One region of the Pseudomonas sp. E45-MNA-CIBAN-0222 genome, then DNA from elsewhere that is predicted to be linked to it. Evidence: riboswitches for the same ligand, from Rfam matches in the RefSeq annotation. Region 1 holds a riboswitch; each other region holds the start of a gene.
What was found. Region 1 has a riboswitch for cobalamin ahead of AAEZ08_RS02505 (energy-coupling factor ABC transporter permease). Riboswitches for the same ligand answer to the same signal wherever they lie in the genome.
Positions count from the first base shown of each region.

Region 2: another riboswitch for cobalamin. It lies ahead of btuB (TonB-dependent vitamin B12 receptor); the one in region 1 lies ahead of AAEZ08_RS02505 (energy-coupling factor ABC transporter permease).
Region 3: another riboswitch for cobalamin. It lies ahead of AAEZ08_RS16830 (TonB-dependent receptor domain-containing protein); the one in region 1 lies ahead of AAEZ08_RS02505 (energy-coupling factor ABC transporter permease).

Region 1 covers NZ_JBEOPU010000001.1:563,082-565,277, forward strand. The annotation lists gene cobJ (precorrin-3B C(17)-methyltransferase) at 1-812, shown strand, start outside; cobalamin riboswitch at 857-1,057, shown strand; gene AAEZ08_RS02505 (energy-coupling factor ABC transporter permease) at 1,094-1,744, shown strand; gene cobF (precorrin-6A synthase (deacetylating)) at 1,768-2,196, opposite strand, start outside.
Region 2 covers NZ_JBEOPU010000016.1:15,648-17,843, forward strand. The annotation lists gene btuB (TonB-dependent vitamin B12 receptor) at 1-1,314, opposite strand, end outside; cobalamin riboswitch at 1,434-1,645, opposite strand; gene AAEZ08_RS19885 (metallophosphoesterase family protein) at 1,789-2,196, shown strand, end outside.
Region 3 covers NZ_JBEOPU010000011.1:68,210-70,405, forward strand. The annotation lists gene AAEZ08_RS16830 (TonB-dependent receptor domain-containing protein) at 1-1,075, opposite strand, end outside; cobalamin riboswitch at 1,174-1,390, opposite strand; gene AAEZ08_RS16835 (AAA family ATPase) at 1,630-2,196, opposite strand, start outside.

The sequences.
Region 1 (2,196 bases):
GGCTATTGCTCGCAGATGAGCCGATCGACATCAAGCAGATCGGTCAGCCCCGCGGCTCGCTGACGGTGATTGGCCTCGGACCGGGCGCTCCCGAATTCATGGTGCCTGCGGCGCGCCAAGCGCTGGACGAGGCGCAAGACCTGCTCGGTTACGAGACATACATAAAGATGGCCGGCCCGCTCAGGCCAGGCCAGGTCAGCCACAGCAGCGACAACCGCGAGGAGCTGCAGCGTGCAGCCCATGCCTTCGAGCTGGCCGCCAGCGGTCGCCGGGTTGTGGTGATATCGTCCGGCGACCCCGGTGTGTTTGCCATGGCCGCCGCGGTACTGGAAGCGCTGCACGCATCAAGCGACCCCCGCTGGCACGCCGTGGATCTGCAGGTGCTGCCAGGCGTATCGGCGGCGCTGGCCACCGCCGCCAAAGCCGGCGCGCCGCTGGGTCACGACTTCTGCATGCTCTCGCTATCGGACAATCTCAAACCCTGGACGCTGATCGAGAAGCGTCTGGAACACGCCGCTGCGGCCGATCTGGTCATGGCCTTCTACAATCCCATTTCCAAGGCGCGGCCCTGGCAGCTCGGGCGGGCGCTGGAAATACTTCGCCATTACCGCAAACCGGAAACACTGGTTGTGCTTGGCCGCGACATCGGTCGCCCAGCCGAAGCCCTGACTGTCACCACGCTTGGCGACCTCACGCCCGAACAGGTGGACATGCGCACGCTGGTCATCATCGGCTCGTCGCAGACCTGCCGGTTTGCCAAGCCGGACGGTGGCGACTGGGTCTATACCCCCAGAAGTTACCCTGCCGATTGAACGGAAACCTCGTTTTAGACGTGCCGAAAGCCGATAAACCCACTACCCTAGCGACGCTTGATGGTTCTGCCCCAAAGGCAGAGGCAAGAGGGAAGCAGGTACGCCCACGGGCTACTCCTGCGCTGCCCCCGCAACTGTGAACGGCGAGTTCACCTGCAAATGAAGTCACTGGCCTGATCGGCTGGGAAGACGCAGGTGCACATTGACCCGTGAGCCAGGAGACCTGCCATCAGCGTGCCGATCCCGGCGCCTTTCAACCCGCATCCCTCGGAGGGAGAACGATGCATATCGAACCTGGCGTACTCAACGCCGCAAAAATCGTCTTTGCCAACGCCGCAGCCGTTTCAACATTGGCCGTGTTCCTGCCCAAGCTGATGTGGCGCCCCGACATCTGGGTCAAGACCCTGCTCGCCGCGTTGTTCTTCTCCATCTTCATGGAGGTCTTTCACATGCCGGTCGGCGCCTCGGAACTGCATTTCGTGGGTGCGTCGGCTGTCTATGTGATATTCGGCTTCGTGCCGACGCTGTTCGGATTCGCTATTGGCCTGCTGCTGCAAGGGCTGCTGTTCGAGCCGTCCGATCTGGTGCACCTGGCGGTCAACTCGCTGTCGCTGATCCTGCCGCTGATCGCCGCCCATGGCCTGCTCGGCCGGCACTTCTTCGCCCAAGGCGGGCGCGTGATTCGCTGGGCCGAAGTGGTCAAGTTCGACGCAGCCTTTTACGGCGGCGTGGTGCTGATGGTCGGCTTCTGGCTGTCGCTGGGTAACGAACCCACGCCTCTGCAGAATTGGGCGATGTTCGCCGTTTCCTACCTGCCGCTGGTGCTGCTCGAGCCGTTGTTCACCTGCCTGGTTGTCCGCACGCTCAAACGCTTTGCAGATAACCCGCTGATCAGCCGGTTCACCACCGTCAAAACCCTCGCGACCGCCTGATCAGGCCACGCCAGCGCTGACGATCAGTCTTCGTCAGCGCTGCGGCGACGCAACAGGTAGCTGTCCATCATCCAACCATGCCGCTCGCGCAACTCGGCGCGGGTGCCGCGGATCTGCTCCGCCACCTCACCGACCTTTCCTGCAATCAGCACCTCATCCGCGGTGCCCACGTATGCGCCCCAATAGATGTCCATCTCCTGATCGACGAACAGGCAGTAGGTATCCCGCGCATCGAGCATCACCAGTACGCTATCCAGCCCGTCAGGAAAGCCCTCGGCCAATCGCCGGGCCGGCATGACCTGAAAGGCCTGACCGATGCTGTTGAAGCAGACTTTGTGCCGGGCCGCCAGCGCCTGCAGGCTGGTGATGCCGGGGATCACCTCGTAGGTGATGGGCTCCGGGCTCGCCTGCACGATGTCCTCGACGATGCGCAGCGTGCTGTCATACAGCGC
Region 2 (2,196 bases), on a different contig from region 1:
GGAGGTTTCCGCATCCAGCTCGGGGTTGCCGTAGTCGGGGTAATACAGCTCGTTGAAGGTCGGCGCCTTGAATGCCGTGCCGTAGCTGATGGTGCCACGTAGCCAGTCAGTCAGCGCATAGCCGTAACCGATGTTGCCGGTGTCGTGTTGGCCGAACTGGTCGTTGTCGTCACGACGCAGCGACAGCTGCCAGTCATGGCGACCGACCTCGCCCAGGTACTGAGCGAAATAGCCGTCGTTGTCCCGGGAGTCCTCGGCATAGACCGTGGTGCCGTTGACCTCGTCGCGCTGGCGGTCGGCACCCAGGATCAGCGTATGCCCAGCGGCCAGTTCGATATCGTTCTGCCAGCTGAAAGTATCGCGACGGCTGTCGAAGCGTGAATAGAACTGCCCGTCCTGATAGGCATCGGATTTGTCTTCACTGCGCCCGGCCTGCAGCGTCACCAGCCAGCGCTCCAGCGGACTGAAGCGTGCACGGGTGCCAACAACTTTCGACACACCATCGGCATTGGCGCCGAACCCGGACGTGCGAGCCCGGTTCACGCTGTCGTAGTCGTTATGGGATTTGGCCTGCAGCAGGTTGGCGTCCAGCTCCAGACCGTTGTCGAAACGATAGCCAGCGCTCAGCGTCGCGGACAGGTTGCGATAGCCATCGGCGTCGTTTTCGTAGCCGCTGGTGCCCACCGATTTGACGTTGATGCCATCAGTATCCGAACCGCTGACGCCCAGGCTGTACCAGCCACGACCGTCGCCACCGGAAACACCGGCGCTACCGGTGTAGGTGTCATGGGTGCCGTAGCCGGCCGAGAAGAACGGTTTGACGCCCAGCCCTTGCCCTTTGCGGGTGAATATCTGGATCACCCCGCCGATGGCTTCCGAGCCATACAGGCTGGAGCGTGGCCCGCGCACCACCTCGATGCGCTCGATCAGCTCCACCGGCAGATCCTGCAAGGCCGAGCCACCGGAGGTCACCGAGCCGATCTTGATGCCGTCGATCATCACCAGCACATGGTCGGACTCAGTGCCGCGCATATACAGCGAGGTGGACTTGCCCGGCCCGCCATTGTTCGCCAGCGAAACGCCGGGCACTTGCTTCAGAAGCTCGGGCAGCGAGCTCGCCTGACTACGCTCGATTCGCTCGCGGTCGATCACCGTCACTGCCGCCAGGCTTTGCCGAGCGGTCTGCGCGGTGCGCGTAGCGGTTACCACCTGCTGTTCAAGGTCGAGAGGAGCGGCGGCCAGCTGGCCGATGGAAAAGGAGAAGCTGCCGAGCAGCACATAGGCCGCTGGCTTGAAACGGGGCTTGCAAGTCAAGGTACAGGTCTCCGTCGTGCCCACCCGCACGACTGAAAGTCGACGAAGACAGACGAAGGAACTGCAGAGGAGAAGTGAATACCGCGAAGGGTACGCACCCGCTCAGCGCCCGCCGCACTGTCAGTGAAATGCGACAGGCCGGTCTCCGGGCTTGCGAGCGTACGCCTTGCGGCGTCCCGAAACCGCACCTTCCCATGCGCGAGCACAGTGGCTATTACGGTTTCTCGACTCGCCTACCGTTGCGGGGGCAGCGCCGGAATCTTCGTAAGAATGGACCGGCTTCCCTGTTTCACCCCCTTTTGCAGGGGGCACCTGAGGCGACGCGGAGGTTAGTCCAAGGCTGGACGTGACGCAACCGCAGGGTTGTCGCAGCGCGCCGCAATTTCCGCTTGCATCTCACCGCTTGGAACGGCGGACGCCGAAAGGCTTCGAATGCAACAATGCCCCGATCAGCCAGGACCATAACCGACGCCCATGACCAGCATCGTGCAGATTTCCGACACCCATTTCGGTACCGAACAGCCTTCCGTGGTCCAAGCCCTGGAGGACCATGTCCGCGAACACCAGGCCGATCTGCTGGTGTTTTCCGGCGACATCACCCAGCGCGCGCGCCGCGAGCAGTTCGCCAGTGCAGCCGCCTTCGTGCGCCGCGTGGAGGCTGACGGGGTGAGCGACACGCTGGTGATCCCGGGTAATCACGACATCCCGTTGTATAACGTCTTCGCGCGTCTTTTCACGCCGTACGGCAATTACCGACACCACTTCGGCGATGAGCTGGAACCGGTATTCGAGAACGAAAATACGCTGGTGATCGGGCTGAATACGACCCACCCACGGCGGCACAAGGACGGTGTAGTCACAGCGCGGCAAGTTGAGCATGTG
Region 3 (2,196 bases), on a different contig from region 1:
CGCCTTGAAAGCTGTGCTGGGCAAAGAAAGCCGAATTGTCGCGGCTGTCTTCCTGAAAAATCGTCGCGGAATCGAGTTGGTCTTCATACCAGTCGCCGCCGACGCTCAGTTGGTGGCGCTCGCTCAATTGCAGCCGATTTATCCAGGCCGCCGAATGACGCGTGGTTTCCAACAGGGTGTTGTTCCAAGCGCTGCCGGCGCCGACGGCGTGATTACGATCGAAGCTGCGACCCAGTTCCAGACGGCTATTCCACATGTCGGTCAACTGACCGTCCAGGTAGCCGCTGTAACTGCTGACCCGAAACTCGTCCTGCGGCGTTCCGGGTTCGAAATCATTGGCATCGTCATACTCGTTCTTGCCGCGCTGGTCGTTGAGGCTCAAGCCCGCTTTCCAGTTTGCATCGAACTGGTGATCCAGCTTCAGGTGCAGGGCCTTGTTGCGCTGGCCATCGTTGTCCCGATCGGCGCCGCGGTTGTCGCGGGTGATATCGAAGCCGTCGCGCTCATCGAGGCTGGCGCCGAGGTGGACGCGAGTCTGCTCCGTTCCGGCTGCGAGGCTCAGGCTGCGCTGGAAGGTCTGGTCGCTGCCGGCGGCCAAGCGGACTTCCGGGTTTATTCCGGGTTTGCCGCCACGGGTAAAGATCTGGATGACGCCACCAATGGCATCCGCGCCGTAAAGCGAGGAGCGCGGGCCACGGATCACTTCGACACGCTCGATGTTGTCAATGGCCAAGTAGTCGAGACGGGCGAAGCCGCTGGTGGCTGAAGCAATGCGTTGGCCATCGACCAGCACCAGCGTTTGTGCAGTACCGGTGCCGCGCAGCGATAGCGACGCCACACCGCCAGGGCTGCTCACCTGTACGCCTGGCACACGCCGCAGCAGCTCGGGCACGCTGCGGGCTTGTAGCCGTTCGATATCGGCGCGAGTGAATACGGTATTGGCTGCCGTCGCCTGGGCGCGGGGTTCAGCCTGGCGGGCGGAGGTAATGAGCATGCTTGGCAGCTCCTGCTCAACAGCAAACACCTGCACGCCGGGCAGCAGCGCTACGGCCAGGGCAAGTCGGGACAGTTTCATTCTTGGAATTCCTCAAAAGATCGCAGACTTTTGAGGAGGGCAGGAACAAGCGCGGGGGATGACGGGCAGCAGCGCTTGACGGTGCTGCCCTCCGCAACACCAGTCGAATCCGTCAGGCCGGTCTCCGGGCTTTCGACACGCATCACGCTCACCTTCCCATGTCGGAACACAGTGGCTGTGGAGCGGACGGCGATCCCTGAGGATCGCGGTCGATTACCGTTGCGGGGGCAGCGCCGGCCTTGCTCATCGAGCGCACCGGCTTCCCGTTTAATGCGGACCTTGCGGTCGTGCACACCTGGGCGGATAAGAAAACGCGCGAACCTTACGGCCGGTGCTGGGGAAACACAAGCGGGTGATGCAAAAGCGGGCCAGTGCACGTCAAGCCAGTTGGCGCACGTGCCCGAGGCGAATGCAGGCTGCGCGCCTGCCCAAAGTCAAAAGCTTCGCCCCGAGGGCGGGCCTCCCACAAAAGCAGGCCAGTGCACATCGAACCAGTAGGAGGCGCGCCCTCGCGGCGAAGCAGGCTGTAGACCTGCCCGAAACGGCGACAGCTCCTATGAAAGCCCGCCGACAATCTGCAGATCACTCTGCCCATTGCCCTGCCGGCGCACCTGGATCTGCACTGGAATGCGCTCGTGCATTTCCGCCACATGGGAGATCACCGCCACCTTGCGGCCCTGGGCCTGCAGCGAATCCAGCGCGTCCATGGCGATCTGCAGCGACTCGGGATCGAGGCTGCCGAAACCTTCGTCGATAAACAGCGACTCGATCTTCAGCTTGCTCGACGCCATTGAGGCCAGGCCCAGGGCCAGGGCCAGCGAAACGAGGAAGGTCTCGCCGCCGGACAGCGAATGCACCGAGCGCAGCTCGTCGCCCATCTCGGTATCCATGACCAGCAGGCCCAGCGGACTTCCTCCGCGCTTGAGCCGATAACGCCGCGCCAGTTGGCGCAGCTGCACGTTGGCGTGCTGCACCAGCAGGTCGAGGTTGTAGGCCTGGGCGATCTTGCGGAAGGCGCCGCCGTCGCTGGAGCCGATCAGCGCGGCGATGCGTCCCCAGCGCTGATGCTCGGCCCGCGCGGCGTCGATCTGCGCGAGCAACGCCTGGCTCTGGCGGCGGCG